3 regions of the Microbacterium aurantiacum genome follow, and region 1 is predicted to be linked to each of the others. Evidence: predicted binding sites of a transcription regulator. Region 1 holds the regulator's gene; each other region holds the start of a gene.
The links. The regulator LexA, encoded in region 1, represses DNA repair genes until DNA is damaged. The targets are predictions, from matches to a motif close to TCGAACANNTGTTCGA.
Positions count from the first base shown of each region.

Region 2: KZC50_RS01715 (HNH endonuclease signature motif containing protein) is a predicted target of LexA. The motif match lies at 2,081-2,096, and genes of this name have one in related genera.
Region 3: imuA' (DnaE2-dependent mutagenesis accessory factor ImuA') is a predicted target of LexA. The motif match lies at 4,604-4,619, and genes of this name have one in related genera.

Region 1 covers NZ_JAHWXH010000004.1:23,676-29,477, forward strand. The annotation lists gene hisB (imidazoleglycerol-phosphate dehydratase HisB) at 1-280, opposite strand, end outside; gene KZC50_RS14190 (histidinol-phosphate transaminase) at 277-1,371, opposite strand; gene KZC50_RS14195 (LysM peptidoglycan-binding domain-containing protein) at 1,400-1,768, opposite strand; gene lexA (transcriptional repressor LexA) at 2,046-2,726, shown strand; gene KZC50_RS14205 (hypothetical protein) at 2,798-4,123, shown strand; gene KZC50_RS14210 (S9 family peptidase) at 4,160-5,802, shown strand, end outside.
Region 2 covers NZ_JAHWXH010000001.1:376,678-382,479, forward strand. The annotation lists gene KZC50_RS01700 (PLDc N-terminal domain-containing protein) at 1-130, shown strand, start outside; gene KZC50_RS01705 (ABC transporter ATP-binding protein) at 127-1,065, shown strand; gene KZC50_RS01710 (hypothetical protein) at 1,065-1,826, shown strand; gene KZC50_RS01715 (HNH endonuclease signature motif containing protein) at 2,134-3,537, shown strand; gene KZC50_RS01720 (hypothetical protein) at 3,653-4,339, shown strand; gene KZC50_RS01725 (TraR/DksA family transcriptional regulator) at 4,885-5,211, shown strand; gene KZC50_RS01730 (hypothetical protein) at 5,270-5,779, shown strand.
Region 3 covers NZ_JAHWXH010000001.1:2,013,538-2,019,339, reverse strand. The annotation lists gene KZC50_RS09510 (error-prone DNA polymerase) at 1-2,225, opposite strand, end outside; gene KZC50_RS09505 (DNA polymerase Y family protein) at 2,225-3,814, opposite strand; gene imuA' (DnaE2-dependent mutagenesis accessory factor ImuA') at 3,814-4,593, opposite strand; gene KZC50_RS09495 (HNH endonuclease) at 5,019-5,516, opposite strand.

The DNA.
Region 1 (5,802 bases):
ACCGCGCGATCCCGGACTTGTCGCCGAGCGCCTCGCGGATCGCCTGCCCCAGCACGATCGACACGTCCTCGACCGTGTGGTGCGCGTCGATGTCGGTGTCGCCCTCGGCGCGGACCGTGAGGTCGGTCAGGGAGTGCTTCGCGAACGCGGTGAGCATGTGGTCGAAGAACGGCACGGTCGTCTGGATGCGGCTGCGGCCGGTGCCGTCGAGGTCGAGCTCCAGTTCGACGCGTGACTCACTGGTCGCACGCGAGAGGGAGGCGGTACGGGCGGCGCTCATGCGCCCGATCCTACCGAGGCCAACGCGTCGAGGAACGCCGTCGTCTCCTCCTCGGTCCCCGCCGTCACACGAAGGTGGTGCGGGATCCCGACGTCCCGGATGAGGACGCCGCGCTCGTAGAGCCCGTCCCAGACGGCGCGGGGATCGTCGACACCGCCGAAGAGCACGAAGTTGGTCCAGGATTCGTAGGGGCGGTATCCCAGTGCCTGCAGCGTCGCTGAGATGCGGTCGCGCTGGGCGACGATGTCGTCGACCATCCGGAGCATGGTCGGGGCGTGCTGCAGCGCGGCGGTCGCCGCCGCCTGCGTGAGCGCGCTGAGGTGGTATGGAAGGCGCACCAGGCGCAACGCGTCGACGACGGCGGGATCCGCCGCGAGATATCCGACCCGCGCGCCCGCGAAGGCGAAGGCCTTGCTCATCGTGCGCGAGACCACGAGCCGCTCGCGGCCGGGGAGCAGCGTGAGTGCGGACGGCTCTTCCCGCGGGGCGAACTCCTGATAGGCCTCGTCGACGATGACGACGCCGTCCGTGGCGTCGTACACCGCGCGGATGGCGTCCAGGCCCATCGGCGTGCCGGTGGGGTTGTTCGGCGCGCAGAGGAAGACGACGTCCGCCCCGGCGTCGGCGACCTGCCGAGCGGCATCCTCCGGATCGACGGTGAAGTCCTCGCGACGTCTGCCGGCGACCCATTCCGCGCCCGTCGCGCGCGTGAGGATCGGATACATCGAGTAGGTGGGGGCGAACCCGAACGCGCGCCGACCCGGCCCGCCGAACGCCTGAAGCATGTGTTGGAGAACCTCGTTCGACCCGTTCGCGGCCCAGATGTTGGCCGCTTCGAGGCCGTGGCCGAGGTACTGCGCGAACCCCTCGCGCAGACCGGTGAACTCACGGTCCGGGTACCGATTGACCTCGCGGAGCGCGAGCGCCACCGCGTCGAGGATGTCGTCGGCGACCTCTTCCGGAACCGGGTGGGTGTTCTCGTTGACGTTGAGCGCGACGGGGAGGGCGGCCTGAGGCGCGCCGTACGGTGTCATCCCCCGGAGGTCATCGCGCAGGGGAAGGTCTTCCAAGCGGGTGGTCACCCCTCCCATCGTAGGGCGCCCCGCCCGCCCGGGCCGATCACCGACCGGGCGCGTAGTCCGTCGGGATCGCGAGGCTCTGACCCGCCTGCAGACCGGCGCCGTCGAGGGCGTTGAGCCGCACGATGGCATCGACCACGTCGCGCGGATCCGCGCCCGGCGCGACCCGCTCAGCGATGGACCAGAGCGAATCCCCCGGCGCGACGACGACCGCCGAGAACGTGCCCTCCGGCGCGCCCCCCTCGCGTCCCGCCAGAGCGCTGCCGCCGCTGATCACCGCGAGCACCATGGCGACGGACACCGGCAGCGCCACCACGAACGCCAGCGCGCGGCGCCCCCGCGTTGTCAATCGAAGCCGCGTCCGCGGGGCGATCGGACGGGGGTACCAGGTGGTGTCGATGGTGGTCATGTTCTTCTCCTCTGAGATCGGTCGGAGCCGTTCTCTGTTCGGGAGTTCGCATGCGACCCCCGGCCAGAGGAGCCGCACGCGAACTTCTCTTCCGAAGCTATCTTCGACTATGGTGGATGTCAAATGCCGGGATCGGACCGACACTGTCGAAAGCGACACGCCCCTCCGATCCCGGCGATGGTCCGAAGGTGCGGATACGGTTTCGATAGCGGAACCACACCACGGACCTCCGACATTCGAAGACCGCTCTGCGACACAGGGCGAGACAGGAGCCGAGATGAGCGACGTCACCGGATCTCAGAAGCCGCACACCCGGCGCCGCAAGAGCCTGAGCGAGAAGCAGCTGGCGATCCTGGAAGTCATCCAGCGGTCGATCGCCCGCCACGGATACCCGCCGAGCATGCGCGAGATCGGCGATGCGGTAGGGCTGAAGTCGCTGTCCAGCGTCACGCACCAGCTCAACCAGCTCGAACTCAGCGGATACCTCCGGCGCGACGCCGGCAAGACCCGCGCGATGGAGGTGCTCATCGATCTGCCCGGCACGGCCACCGAGAGCCCCGTGGACGCCTCCCCCACGGTCGGCGACGCCGCCCTCGTGCCGCTGGTGGGGCGCATCGCAGCCGGCGTCCCCATCACCGCCGACCAGCAGATCGACGAGATCTTCCCCCTGCCCCGACAGCTCGTCGGCAAGGGCGACCTGTTCATGCTCAAGGTCACCGGGGAGTCGATGATCGACGCCGCCATCTGCGACGGCGACTGGGTCGTCGTGCGTTCTCAGCCGAGCGCCGACAACGGCGACATCGTCGCCGCGATGCTCGACGGCGAAGCGACCGTGAAGACCTTCCGTCAGAGGGACGGCCATACGTGGCTGCTTCCGCGCAACTCGGCCTTCGAACCCATCCTCGGCGACGACGCCGTCGTCCTCGGCAAAGTCGTCGCCGTCCTCCGCAGCGTCTGACTCCCCGGGGGGCTCACCCGCCGGGGGTGATCCTCCGACGCCGACCGCGGCGGGTGCACCATGATGGCCCCATGACCATGGAGTCCTCCGATCACGCCGCGCTCGAGGCGCGCATCCGCGAGCTGGAAGCGGAGAACGCCCGACTGTCCGTCCGCCAGGATGACGAGCCCGCACCGCGATCCGGCCGGGGTCGGATCCGCAGCCTCGCCTCCGCGGTGTGCATCATCATCGCGGCTGTCCTCGTCCCCGTGTCGATCGTGTCCGCCTGGACCCGCGTCCAGCTCGTCGACGAGGACGCGTTCGTGTCGACGCTCGCGCCGCTGTCGACCGACCCGTCCGTGCAGGCGCTCATCGTCGACGAGACGATGGAGGCGATCACCGACCAGGTCGACTTCGACGCCCTCACGGCCGAGGTGTTCTCGGCCGTCACCGATCTCGGCCTCCCCCCGCGTGCGGCATCCGCCCTGGAGCTGCTCCAGCGGCCGGCAGCGGCCGGACTCGAGAGCCTCGTGCAGACCACGGTCACCCGCGTGGTGGCCTCCGACGCCTTCACCGATGTCTGGGCGACGACGACGCGAGCGGCCCATCGCGCGTTGACCGCGGCGGCCACCTCCGACGGGGGCGGTCTGGTCGTCCGCACCGACGACGGGGTCGGCATCCAGCTGGGAGCCGTCGTCGAACGGGTCAAGGGGAACCTGCAGGATCGCGGGATCGGCGTCGCGACCCTCATCCCGGCCGTCGACCGGGTGATCATCCTCGGAGACGGGCAGAACCTGGCGCTCTTGCGCACCGGCTATGCCGCCGCCGCCGTGGGCGGGTGGTGGCTCCCCGTCGTGACGCTCGCGCTCTTCGGCCTCGGCATCCTCCTCGCCCGGCGCCGCAGTGTCGCCGTCCTCGGAACCGGCGTGGCGTTGGCACTCGGCGCCGGTTCACTCGCGGCCGGGTTCGCCGTCGGCGGCGCCGGGGTCGGCGCGGTCGCGCAGGACGCCGGCCTCTCGCCGTCGGCGCTGGAAGTGATCTACGCACAGATGGTCGGGGCGATGGCGCACTCCGCCGCCGTCCTCGCGCTCCTCGGCGTCCTCGTCGCCGTCGCCGGGTGGATGCTCGGCCGCTCCCGTCCCGCTCGCGCTCTGCGCGCCGCCGGCGGACGCGCCGGCGCGGCCGCGCGCGCCCGCGTCGCCGTGTGGGGGGTGGACACCGGTCGCTTCGGCCGCTGGCTCGGGACACGTCGCGTCCTCGTCCGCGTGCTCCTGGCCGCGGGCGCCGTCCTGTGGCTGTTCGCGCTGCGCCCCCTCAGCATCGGCGACATCGTCGCCGTGATCCTGACGACCCTCGGCGTCGCGCTCATCCTCGAGGTCCTGCAGATCCGACAGGCCGAGGTCGAAACAGCCCGGTAGCGGCGCTTCCGACGGTTTCGCTCTAGCGTGGAGGGGGTGACCACCCCCTCGGAACACAACGCTCCCGCGTCCGCCCCCGCCTGGGGCGCATGGCCGTCACCCCTGGACGCGCGATCGGTCGCCCGTTCGTCGCCTCGCCTCGAGGGCGCATGCTTCGCCGGGCCGGCGCGCGACGAGATCTGGTGGGGTGAATCGCTTCCCGACGAGGGCGGCCGCATCGCCGTCCGGGCACGCAGCGCGGACGGCGATGTCCGGACACTCCTGCCCACGCCCTGGAACGCCCGCTCGCGCGTCCATGAGTACGGCGGGGGCGCGTGGGCGGCGCACGAGGACCTCCTGGTGTTCGTGGAGAAGACCGACCAGCGGGTCTACGCCCTCGCTCCCGGCTCGGCGCCGACCGCCCTCACCGCGGAGGACCCGGACGTCCGCTTCGGAGGCCTGAGCGTTCAAAGCGGGCGGCTCCTCGCCGTCCGCGAGACCCTCGGCGCACCCGTGCGGCGCGACATCGTGGAGATCCCCTGGAACGGCGATGCCGGCACCCCGCCGACTGTCCTGGCCACCGGAAGCGATTTCGTCGCCCACCCGGCACTCTCCCCCGACGGCGGGCGGATCGCCTGGATCGCCTGGAACCACCCCGACATGCCCTGGGACCGGGCGGAGGTGCGGGTCGCGGAGATCCGCATACCCGGGAACGAGGGGCGCGCGATCGCCGGAGGCGGGTCCTCGCCGGTGCAACCGGTCTGGCTCGACGACGACACACTCCTCTACTCCGACGATCCCGACGGACGGTGGAACCTCTGGCGTCACGATCTCCGCACCGGGACCCGCACCTCCGTCGCCCCGGCCGACGCCGACACCGGGGGTCCGCTCTGGGTCCTCGGCACGCGCTGGTTCCGCCCTCTCGACGACGGCCGGATCGTCGCGGTGCGCACCCGCGGGAGCGACGAGATCGTCCTCCTCTCGCCGGACGGGGGTGCACGGCGCCTTCCGGTGGATGTCATCGCGACCGCGGCGATCGAGGACGCCGCGGGAGCGCGGGTGCTCGTCAGCGGCACGACGGCCCACGGCATGCCGGCGCTCCGGCTCGTGGACGTCGACGTCGACAAGCCCGAAGACGTGGTCCGGATCGCCGGCGACGTTCCGCCCTGGCCGGCGGCGTTCACCCCCACCGCCCGCGAGGTCACGGTGAACGGACCGCACGGCCCCGTCCACGCCTTCGACTTCCCTCCGACCAACCCCGACGTCCCGGTTCCGGCGCGCGACCGCGCGGACGCGAGCACGGCTTCGCCGTACGTCGTGTTCGTCCACGGCGGTCCGACCGCGCACGTCGGCGGCGCAGCATCCGGCAAGATCGCCTATCTCACCAGCCGAGGCATCGGTGTACTCGACGTCAACTACGGCGGCTCCACGGGCTACGGCCGCCCCTACCGCGAGCGGCTCCGCGGCGCCTGGGGCATCGTCGACGTCGACGACATCGTCGCGGTGGTCAGCGCGCTGGCCGCGGAGGGGCGGCTAGACCCGGACCGCGTGGCCATCGCGGGCGGGTCGGCCGGCGGCTGGACCGTGCTCCGCGCGGTCACCGGCACCGATGTCTTCGCCGCCGGGATCAGCCGCTACGGCGTCGCGGATCTGCGCCTCCTCGCCGCGGAGACCGAGGACTTCGAGTCCCGCTACCTCGA
Region 2 (5,802 bases), on a different contig from region 1:
ACGCGTACGGCACTTCCCCAAGCTGGTCTGGGTGCTGCTCGTCGTCCTTCTGATCCCGCTCGGCGCGGTGCTGTACCTCATCGTCGGGCGTGAAAGAGGCGCTGCTCTCCGAGACGAGGACATCCGATGACCCCGCTTCGCACAACAACCGCCCGGGACCAGAACCCTTCCGATTTTGCGTTCCAGGTAGAACGCGTCAGCCGCACCTTCCTCGGCGGCGCCGGAATCCACGACATCACCTTCACCGCGAAAGACCGGGCTGTCACCGCCGTGATCGGCCCCAACGGGGCTGGGAAGACCGTGCTGTTCAGCATCATCGCCGGCCTGCTCCGCGCCGACAGCGGGCAGGTCACGTTCGGTCCCGGCCGCGGCCGGGTGGCCTACTGCCCCGACGTGCCGCAATTCGAACCCTGGCTCACCGCGCTCGAGGTCGTCGAAACGTCCCTCGCGATCGCCGGCATGCGCGGCACCTTCACCGCCCGTGAAGCACTCGAACTGTGCGGGCTCGGCAAAGTGGCGGCCCGCCGAGTGGCCGACTTCTCTCGCGGCATGCTGCAACGTCTCGGCATCGCCGCGGCGATCGTCCTCGACCCCGACGTGCTCATCCTCGACGAGCCCAACAGCGCGCTGGACCCCATCGGCCGAGCCGACATCCGGGCCCTCATCACCGAGCAGAAGCGGCACCGCTGCATCGTGCTCTCCAGCCACCTGCTCAGTGAGGTCGAACAACTCGCCGACGACGTCGTCGTCATCAGGGACGGAAGGGTGATCACGCACGGCACCACCACCGAAATCCTCACCGCCGGCCTGGAGCCGGTATGGACCATCCGACTCGGAACTCCCACCGCCACGACCATCGAAACACTCACCGCCGAGTTGCCGCACACGCAACTCGAATTCGTGACCGACACCCTCTGCACGGCCCGATTCACCAGCTTTGACACTGCCGCGACCGAACTGACGCACGCACTCACCCTGCTCCGCGCGCCCGTCATCGAAGTCACCCTGCAGGACCGAGACCTCGACGCGTCATTCGCCCGAATCATCCAGAGACAGGAACACTGATGGCTGCCTGCCTCGCCTCCGCACGCGTCGAAACCCGCCGCCTCACCCGCTCCGGACTCCTCATCGGCCTGCTGGCCACCTTCGCGTTCTTCGGGCTCTCCGGCCCCGCCCTGGCCCTCTCCATGCCGGAGATCCTCGGCTCGGCGGCGAACACCGACCAACTCACCATCCACGCCGCCCCGGCGACCCCCGACGACGGCATCACCCTGTTCAATCAGAGCGCCATGCAACTCGGACTCATCCTGGCCGTCGCCGTCGCCGTCACCTCGATGGCGTGGGACGCCCGCACCGGGTCCTCCATCTACTACCGGACCCGCGTGGCACACCTCTCCACCGTGACCATCCCTCGACTTGCGGTCACCTGGATCGCCGCGATCGTCGCCTACGCCCTCGGGCTCCTGCTCGCCGTGGTGATGACGAACCTCACCATCGGCCGAATCAGCAGTGACATGGTCGTGGGAGTGTGGGCCGGCTCCACGATCTACCTCGTCATGACAATGGCGATCGGCTTCCTTGTCATGTCGCTCGCCCGCCGCACCGCACCGGCCATCGCCGTCGCCACGATCCTGGCACTGGTCCTGCCGTTGCTCAGCCAGTTCCCGGCCCTGTCCGCCTGGACCCCCACCATGCTCCTCACCGGCTCGACCGACGGCGTCCAGCACCTCGGCCTGCCGATCCTGTCCGCACTCATCGTCACCGCGCTGTGCGTCGTCGGCGCTACCCTCATCACCGCGAACCACTCACTCAGACGCGACGCCTAAGGCGGGTTACGACCGCCCGACGTCGCGAGCCGATCGCGAGCGTGCATGTGGTCGTTGTCGAAGAGGGCTGCCGTGATGATCGGCTCGCCGGCGCGGATCGCGGGTCGTCCGGGTCTCGGCACGTCCGCGACGCGGACTCTCGACCACCCGAAAGCGGGGGCGGAGGACGGGGATGTCCGGGCGGGTGGGGTCGCGAAGGGCGTATCTAGGTTCGATATTCGTTATCCACACTGAGGATCATTCCCTTCTCAATGTCGTATTTGTGTTCTATACTTTGAGGACGGGACATCGATCGAGACGAGAAGGCATGAACGAGAATTCGGAGCCGTTGGGCGACAGCGATGATCGTGATGTCGCGGCGCGGAAGACGGGCGAATTCGTCGACGAGATCGTGGGCTGGCGTCGGCTGATGGCCGAGGCGCAGGCGGGTGAGGCTGCGGCGATGGCGAAGGCGTATGCGTACGCGCAGGAGCAGACCGCGTGTCTCGGGTCGGCGACGGCGAAGGCGCGGGAGATGCCGTTGCGGGCGATGGCGGCAGAGATCGGTGCGGCGACACGGGTGAATGACAGTACGGTGCAGAACCGGTTGTTCGAGTGCCACCGGTTGGTGACGGAGTACGCCCCGACGTTCGAGGCGTGGCGGGCGGGGCAGGTGTCGCAGGCGCACACGAAGGTCATCGTGGAGTTCGGGTCGGACCTGCCGGACCCGGGTGCGCGGGCCGCGTACGAGAAGGATGTATTGGATTACGCGGTGAAGACTGCGACGGGCCGGTTGCGTCCGTATGCGCAGCAGGTGGCCGACAAGCTCAACCCGCGGACGGTGCAGGAGCGGCACGAGGTCGCGGCGTGTAAACAGCGGGTGTTCGTCGAGGACTTGCCCGATGGGATGTCGATGCTCGGAACGATCGCGCCCACCACCTACGTCCACGGGGCGTACGACCGCGCGACCCAGGTGGCGCGGGAGATCAAGGCCGCCGACCTGCGGGCCCGGCGTGAGTACGCCGAGCGGCGGGCGCGCGGTGAAAGGGCCGAGGAACCGTGGTTTGACGAGCGCACCCTGGATCAGATCCGCGCGGATGTCGTGATGGACATGCTCCTCACCGCCGCCCCCACCATCGACCCCACCGGCGGTGGGCTCGCAGCGATCCGCGGGAGCGTGCAAGTCAGCATCCCCGCCACCACCCTCGCCGGAACCACCTCGGGTGGGGCGGAGCTCAATGGGAAGTGCGCGATCGACCCCGCCACGGTGCGGATGCTCACCGGGAACGCGCCCGGATTCGACCGGGTGTTCCTGCATCCCGTCACCGCGGAAGTGTTGACCACGGATCGGTACACCCCCACCGCAGGGATCAAGCGGTTCCTGCAAGCCCGGTACGTGCGATGCGCGTTCCCGGGATGCCGGCGGCCCGCGATGCGATCCGAGATCGACCACCACCAGGAGTACGCCAACGGTGGGAAGACCGACGGCGACAACCTCGGTCCGTGCTGCACCCGACACCATGTGACCAGGCATGCTGCGGGGTGGATCGTCGAGCAACTCCCCGGCGGGAGGCTGAAGTTCACCGCACCGTCGGGCAAGGTCTACATCGAAGACCCGCCGCCCCGAGTGATGTTCATCCCGGAACCTGATCCGGACCCTGAATCGGATCCCGGTCGCGGATCCGAATCCGAACCGGATCGCGAATCGCCTCCGATCTGTCCGCCGTTCTGATCATCGGCGTCCGCGCGTTCCTGGGATGGCTGCCGCGGGGTCGCTCCGCGACCCCTTGCCCTCGACGGGGGTAACCCACGTCGGACCGGGGAAGAGGTGTGGCTAGAGTCGTGCGGTGGACCTCAGCGATGCGACGACGTCGCTCAACGTCTTCTTGGCACTCGTCGGCATCGTCACCCTGGCGGCAGTGATCACATCGACCCGACCGGTCCGCGCATACATCGGCGAGGACACCGCGAACCTGGTCAACGTCAGCCTCGCCACCATCGCCGCACTCGGAACCGCCACCCTCGTCATCATCGAGTTCCGGACCTCCCTCGGCGGACTCGCGGGCATCATCCTGCTCGCCCTCGGGATCATCGTCGCGACAACCCTGTTCGTCCTCGCCTGGCGCGCATGCGCGCGTGGCGGAAAGCTCGTCCTCGTAATCGGCGCCGTCGTCGGCACGACCGCACTCGTGGCGATCGCGCACGCGTGGGCGTGGGGATTCGTCTGGACACTGTGGGCGATCATCCTGTTCGCACTGCTGCCGACCGTGCTCGCACGGCACCGCCCGGAACGCGAGGCCGGAACCGGAGGCGTGGTCGCGCTGCTCGCGGGAATCGTCGCGCTCGGGGTGCTCTGCGCGGTGGGACTCGAGGCGTCTGGGGTATCGGCTCCCTGGCGGTTCGCGATCCTCGCCGAACTGACGGTGTACCTCGCATGGCTCGGGACCTGGCACGCCGATCACGGGGTGGAGGCGGGGCCGGCAGCATCCGCGGCTGAGGCGGCGTCGGAGGAGCACGGCATCCGTCAGGGGTGACGACGCGGGGCTGGGCCGGGACTGGCGTTGCGGGCCGCCTGGGTCTCGATACGCCCGCTGCGCGGGCTACTCGACCACCGGAAGGCTGCGGGCTGCGCGAGCGGTGAGGGTGCCGCGCGGGTGAGGGCGGAGCGCCGGCGGGCGAGGTGGCGTGCGGGCGGGGTGGGGAAAAAGGGGGAAAAGAAAAGGGACGGGGAATTCGGGGGGAATCTGGGCGACTTGCTTTATTTTCTTTTCGGGCTATGGTGAGGGGCATGTCCGTCACCGCACCCTTTGTCAGCGCAGCGCCTTTGCGCAGCGCTCGAATCGTGCGATACGTCCTGGACATCGCCGGAGCCCGTCACGAGGTGCTTCCGCCCCGGGAGACGGGAGCGGAAGCCGGATCGCTTCCGCTCCTCACCCGTCGCGCGCCACCGTAGATGAACCCGTGTTTTCACGGCTCTTTCTCTTATCCCAGCGCGTCGCATATGCGGCGCCTTTTTTGTATCCGCACGACGGTGCCTGAATTGCACCATTATTCGTCGCGCCCACTTTCAGGAGTTCTCATGTCCGTTGACACTGCATTTTCGTCCGCACCGACCGTGGATTACACGCGTACTCGCCAGTTCCTGCAGAAGGAACTCGAGGAGCGAGAAGCGGCCATCCGCGAATCCCGCCCGACCTCCGCTCCCAACGTCGACCCCGTCTCCTGGGCGACGAGCCAGGCGACCCAGCGCGTGATCGACCAGATCACCGCCGCACTCGAGCGCATCGACGCCGGAACTTACGGCCGCTGCATCCGTTGTGGCGGACCGATCGTCGCGGCACGGCTGGAGATCATGCCGTACGCCGAGAACTGCATCGATTGCCAGCGCAGTGTCGATAAACGTTGACCCTGCGGTCGGTGTCACCGATGCGGTGACCCTCGGCACGGAACCCTCGCGAACACCATTGATCGCAGTGATCGGCGACCCGCTGCCGTGCCTGGCGGCGCTGGCCGCAGCGCCGGAAGTCGAAAACTTCCCCGGCGTCGACGCCGTGACAGGGAACCCTCGCGCGGTGGTCATCGGCATCGACATCCGTGCACTGCGCACGCGGAGACACCTGCGCTCGGCACTTCGCGACATCGAAGACCGATGCGCCACGCTCTGCGCGCGGCTGCGAGGACTCGAACACATCGTTCTCGTCCTCAACGGCTCGCCCGTCGTCTCGGAGCCGAGCGTGCTGCGGATCTGCGACAGCGCCACACGACGCATCCACACACGACTCGAGCAGGCATACGCGCGATCGGTCGTGATCACGGCCGTCCTGGCCGAACGATGCAACGACCGCGATCGCCTCGCCGAACGCGTCATCACCCGCGCACGAGAGCGCGAATCCCTCGACGCGGGAATCGCGCTGCGCTGGCAGGAGATCGCCCACACCTCGATCGGCGCCGCCGGAATGAACGAATACCTCTGACCCCACGATCTAGGAGCACACCA
Region 3 (5,802 bases), on a different contig from region 1:
CGGAGCAGATCGGCATCCTCTCCGCTGAGCCCGCCGACGGCCATGCCCATCTGCATCAGCTGCTCCTGGAACACCGGGATGCCGAGGGTGCGCTCGAGCACCGGCTTCAGCTTCTCGTGCGGATAGGTCACCTCTTCCATCCCGAGCTTCCGCCGCACGAACGGGTGCACCGCGCCACCCTGGATGGGCCCCGGGCGGATCAGCGCGATCTCGATGACGAGGTCGTAGAACTGCCGCGGCTGCAGGCGCGGCAGCAGTCCCATCTGCGCGCGCGACTCGACCTGGAACACCCCGATGGAATCGGCACGGCACAGCATGTCGTACACCGCCGCCTCCTCCTTCGGCAGCGTCGACAGCTCCCACACCTCCCCCGTCGACTCGCGGATCATGTCGAAGCAGTACTGCAGCGCCGCGAGCATCCCGAGCCCGAGAAGATCGAACTTCACCAGTCCCATCCACGCGGCGTCGTCCTTGTCCCACTGGATCACCGTGCGGTTCTCCATGCGGGCGTGCTCGATCGGCACGACCTCCCCGACGGGCCGATCGGTGAGCACCATGCCGCCGGAGTGGATCCCCATGTGCCGCGGCGCCTTCAGCAGCTCACCGGCGAACTCGATGACCTGATCCGGGATGTCGTGCCCCTGCGTCGACTCAAGCGACGCGCCCCACCGCTCGACCTGCTTCGACCAGGCATCCTGCTGCCCCGGCGAGTGCCCGAGCGCCTTCGCCATGTCGCGCACGGCGTTCTTCGGCCGGTACTGGATGACGTTCGCCACCTGCGCCGCGCGGTCGCGCCCGTAGGTGGCATAGACCCACTGGATGATCTCCTCGCGCCGGTCCGAGTCGAAGTCGACGTCGATGTCGGGCTCCTCGTCGCGGAGGCTCGAGAGGAACCGCTCAAACGGCAGTCGGTAGGCGATCGCGTCGACAGCGGTGATGTCGAGCAGGTAGCAGACGGCACTGTTGGCCGCCGATCCCCTCCCCTGGCACAGGATGCCGCGGCGCCGGGCCTCCTGCACGATGCCGTAGACGATCAGGAAGTAGCCGGGGAAGTCCTTCGTCTCGATCACGGCGAGCTCGCGGTCGATGCGGGCGGCATCCTCGGCGGGAAGGTCGGGGTACTTCCGCGGCACCGCCTCCCAGACGAGGTGCCGGAGCCACGACATCGGCGTGTGCCCCTCGGGGACGGGGAGCTTCGGCAGCGCGGGCTTCGCGCGACGGAGCGGGAACGCCAGCTCGTCGGCGAGGGTGACCGTGCGGGCGACGGCGTCGGGGTACCGGACGAAGCGCTCGCTCATCTCCAGCCCCGACCGCAGGTGCGCGCCGGCGTGGGCGGGGAGCCACCCGTCGATCTCGTCGAGCCCCCGGTTGGCGCGGACCGCGGCGACGGCGGCGGCGAGGAGCTGACGCTGCGGCACCGCGTAGTGGACGTTGTTGGTCGCCAGCAGCGGCAGCCCGCGCTCGCGCGCGAGTCCGGCGAGCACGTCGTTGTCGCGGGAGTCGCGGGGGTTCCCGTGATCGATGAGTTCGACGTGGACGCTGTCGGCCCCGAACAGGGCGACGAGGTCGTCGAGGGCGCGGGCGGCGCCGGCCGGGCCCTCCTCGGCGAGCGCGTGGCGGACGGTGCCCTTCCGGCATCCGGTGAGGACGGCGAAGTGCGCCCCGTCGCCCTCCCGGCAGAGCGCGGACAGCTCGTCGAGGTCGTACTGCGGGCGCCCCTTCTCGCCGCCGCGCAGCTGCGCATGGGTGATCGCCGACGCCAGCCGGTGGTAACCCTCCTCCCCGCGGGCGAGGACGAGGAGGTGCTGCCCGGTCGGGTCGGGCTGCCCGTTCTGAGGGCCGGGGAAGCCGAGCGACAGCTCGGATCCGAACACCGTCTTCAGCTGCAGGGTCTCGGCGGCCTCGGCGAAGCGGACGATGCCGTAGAAGCCGTCGTGGTCGGTGACGGCGAGCGCGTGGAGCCCCAGGCGCTCGGCCTCCTCGGCGAGCTCCTCGGGCGAGGAGGCGCCGTCGAGGAACGAGAACGACGAGTGCGCGTGCAACTCGGCGTACGGGATGGTCTCGGCCGGTCGCTCGATGCCCTGCGCGACGTACGAATCGCGCTTGTGCGACCACGCGGGGCTGTCGCCCCCGTCGGCGCCGGGCGGCCGCGTGCCGGGACGTCGCCGACCGCTCAGCACCCGCTCCATCTCGGACCACGGGACGCCGGGGTTGTTGAAGCCCATCAGTCGTACGCCCCCTCGACCCACCAGCTCTCGCCCTCGCACACCAGCAGCCACGCCGCCCCCTCGGCGTCGACGACCTGGAAGCGGTGCGCGCGGCGCGCGCGGGCGGCATCCCACCCGCGTTCGACGACGGGCCACGGCCCCGCCCACGCGGTGATCTCGCGGCTCCGCCCGCTCTCGGCGAGGAAGGCCGGCACCGCCGAGACGCTCCCCCGCTCGTCGACGTCGATCACCTCGCCGCCGAGTGCGCGCACGTCGGCGGGCACCGGCTCGAGGAACACCGTCGCCGGATGCGGTTCGGGAAGACTCCCCGGCCACGGGCGCGCGCGCACGGCCGCCTGCGCCCCGACCCGGTCGCCCCACGGCACGAGCACCTGCCGCTCGGCGAGCCAGCGCCCGCCGCCGATCTCGGGGGTGAGCACGCCGCGATGCCCGAGCATCGCCTGCACGCGCGAGAGCGCGTGGTGCACCCGCTCCTCCGGCCCGCCGCCGAAGAGGGCCGGGGCGTGGTGGGATGCCGCATCCACCGCCGCCGGTTCGATCCGCACGCGCGTCACCCCGCTGCGGAGCCCCTCCTGATCTTCGGCGAGCTGCCAGCGCACCCGGTCGACGATCGCGGCGGCGTCGAAGGAGCGCGGATGCAGCCACACGCGATGACTGTGCTCGCCGCGGTCGCCGAAGAGCTCGACCCGCAGCTCGGTGCACACCAGGTCGATCGCCCCGAGGCGCGTGGTGAACTCCTCCGCCGCCACGCGCATGCCGAACGCGACCTGGTCGGCGATCTCGAGCGGCGGCTCGAACGCGACCTCGCGGTGCAGCTCCGGCGGCGGCGTACGGGGCTCGACCGGCCGCGAATCCCACCCCGCCGACAGGGCGTGGAGGCGGATGCCGCGCTCGCCGAACCGCTCGCGCACCCGGTCGGGGGTCATCGCCGCGAACCCGCCCAGGGTCTGCACCCCGAGCCGCGCGAGGAGTCCGGGCAGGTCGTCGGCGGCGCGGGCGGGTTCGCCCGGCGTCGCGTCGGCGAGCACCGACACCGACAGCGGCGCGAGGAAGCCCGCCGCGCCGCCTGCGGGGACCGAGAAGACCGGCTCGGCGCGGGTGGTCGCCGCGCGCGCGGCCTGCTCGGCGGTGAAGGGCCCGTCGGCGATCCCCGCGCGCACGTCGGTGAGGCCGAGCTCGGCGAGGGCGGCGAGCAGCACGCGCGCCGCCTCCCCCTCGCCGCCGTAGTACCGCGCCGGTCCTTTCGCCCGCAGCGCGCACAGCCCCGCCCGGAGCACCTGCACGCCGGGCGCGTGCTCCTCGACGGCCGCGACGACCGGCGAGAACGCGCGGTGGTCGCGGATCGCGTCGGCGGGGACGATCACGAGCCCCGGACACCGCGACTGCGCGTCGCGTCGGCGCTGTCCCCGCCGCACACCGTCGGCGCGGGCGTCGGCCGAGCAGGCCACGACGGCGTTGTGTTCGACGACGGCGATCGGCCGTCCCTCCGCTCCCGGCGGCATCCCCTCGCCGTCGCGGAGGAGCGCGGTGACCGGCCAGTCCGGAAACCACAGCACCATGCTGCGCTCGGGCGCCCGCGCGGTCATCAGCCGACCGCCCGCATCGGGGGCGCAGCGGTGCTTCCCCTGTCACCACCGCGAACGGATGCCGCGCCCTCGCGCTGCGGTTCGAGCGCCGCCAGCGGCTCGGGCGCCGACGAGATCCCGCCCTGCGGGTTGGGCAGGAGCACCCGCGCGCGGCGCTGATTCGGCCACCGCCTGCTCGATGAGCGCAGCGTCACCTCGCGGCGGGAGAGGTAGCCGTGACCGCGGCCGAGTCCCTCCCAGTCGGGCTGGTCGATCTCGATCGACGCCTCCGCCTGCGGCCAGGGCCCCTGGACCAGCAACACCGCGCCGCGCTCGCGCAGCCGCCCGGCCAGGCGCGAAATCTCGCCGTCGGGCACGCGTCCCGCCGGCCGCACCGCCACCACGGGAAGCACATCGGCGATCGTCGCGGTGACCGCGAGCCACCGCGGACCGGGCTCGGGAATCAGCACGAGTTTCGACAGATCGACCCCGAGAGCCTCGGCGGCCTCGGCGCCGAAGCGCGGCATCCCGACCGCCGCGCACCACGATCCCGAACTCGACAGAGTGGCCAGCAGCGCCATCAGCAGCGACATCGATCGCGGGAGCGAATACGCCGCGCCCGGGCGGAGCCCACCCCCGGGAAGGAGCGAGGCGAGCGCGGGATGCACCGGCAGCACGGGAACGTCGAGGCGGCGCCCCTGCATCCGCTCCATCTGCGCGCGCAGCGCCGCCACGTCCGCCCGCGCACCGGCGCCGGCGTCGCGGGACGACATCGCGGTAGCCTGCACGATCGCCCTCATTCCTCCAGTGTAGAACGCATGTTCTACCTATCTCTACGTCGATCTCGAACGTATCTCTGCCCTCCGACATCGCCGCCCCGCGCGCTCGTCGGCACCCTTCAGGTGGCAGAAGTGGCCGCCTCCACGCGCGCGAGGCGACCGCGATCGACACCCGAACGCGCACAGCATCGCCGCCGCGGACGCCGCATCCGTCACGGACTTCTTCAGGTGGCGTTCGTGGCCGCCTCCGCGCGCGCGAGGGGGCCACAAGCGCCACACGAACGCGCACCCCGCGACGCCACCCCCGCGGCATCCGCCACCGCCGACCCTCAGGTGGCAGAAGTGGCCGCCTCCCTGCGTGCGATGCGGCCACGAGCGCCACACGAGCGCCGCGTCAGCACACGGATCGCGGCCGGACGCGGCCGCCCCCGACGCGCGCCCCAAGCTCAGGCGGCGAGGGCCAGGTACGGCTCCCAGCGCGGGTCCGAGCGGTCGGTGCCGCGCACCATCCACTGGGGTCCGCGCGGCGGGCGCGGCACGACCCGCAGTTCCCACCCCATCTCCTGCGGCGTCCGGTCGCCCTTGACGTTGTTGCAGCGCAGGCAGCAGGCGACGAGGTTCTCCCACGAGTCCGCTCCCCCGCGTGAGCGCGGCAGGATGTGGTCGATCGTCGTGGCGCTCTTCTCGCAGTACCCGCAGCGCTGGGCGTCACGGCGCAGCACGCCGCGGCGCGTGACGGGCACGTGGGTGCTGCCCGGAACGCGCACGTACCGGGTCAGGATGATCACCGCCGGGCGTTCCCACGAGCCGGATGCGGCCCACACCGGTTCACCCTCCAGGCGTTCGACCACGGTGGCCTTGTCGTTCATCACGAGCACGAGGGCTCTCTTGAACGACACCACGGCGAGCGGCTCGTATCCGGCGTTCAGCACCAGTGTGCGCATTCGTCATCCTCTCGAACGTCCGGGACGGCTTCCCGGTGATTCGACCTGTCGACGTTTCCCGATGCGCACGGGCATGAAAAAAGGCGCTGTCTCAGAGACAGCGCCTTGGCGCCACGGCAGTGCCGCGGAATCCGTTCATGCAATGCCGGAGGACGTGGCGTCCGAGCGCATCCATGGTGCGGATGCGTGGTGTGCGGTCCATCGGCTTTTCCCTCCGCTTCGTGGAGCGTCGGGTTTCAGGGTAACCCACGCCACGACGCGCCGGCGCGGAGGCCGGTGAACGCGT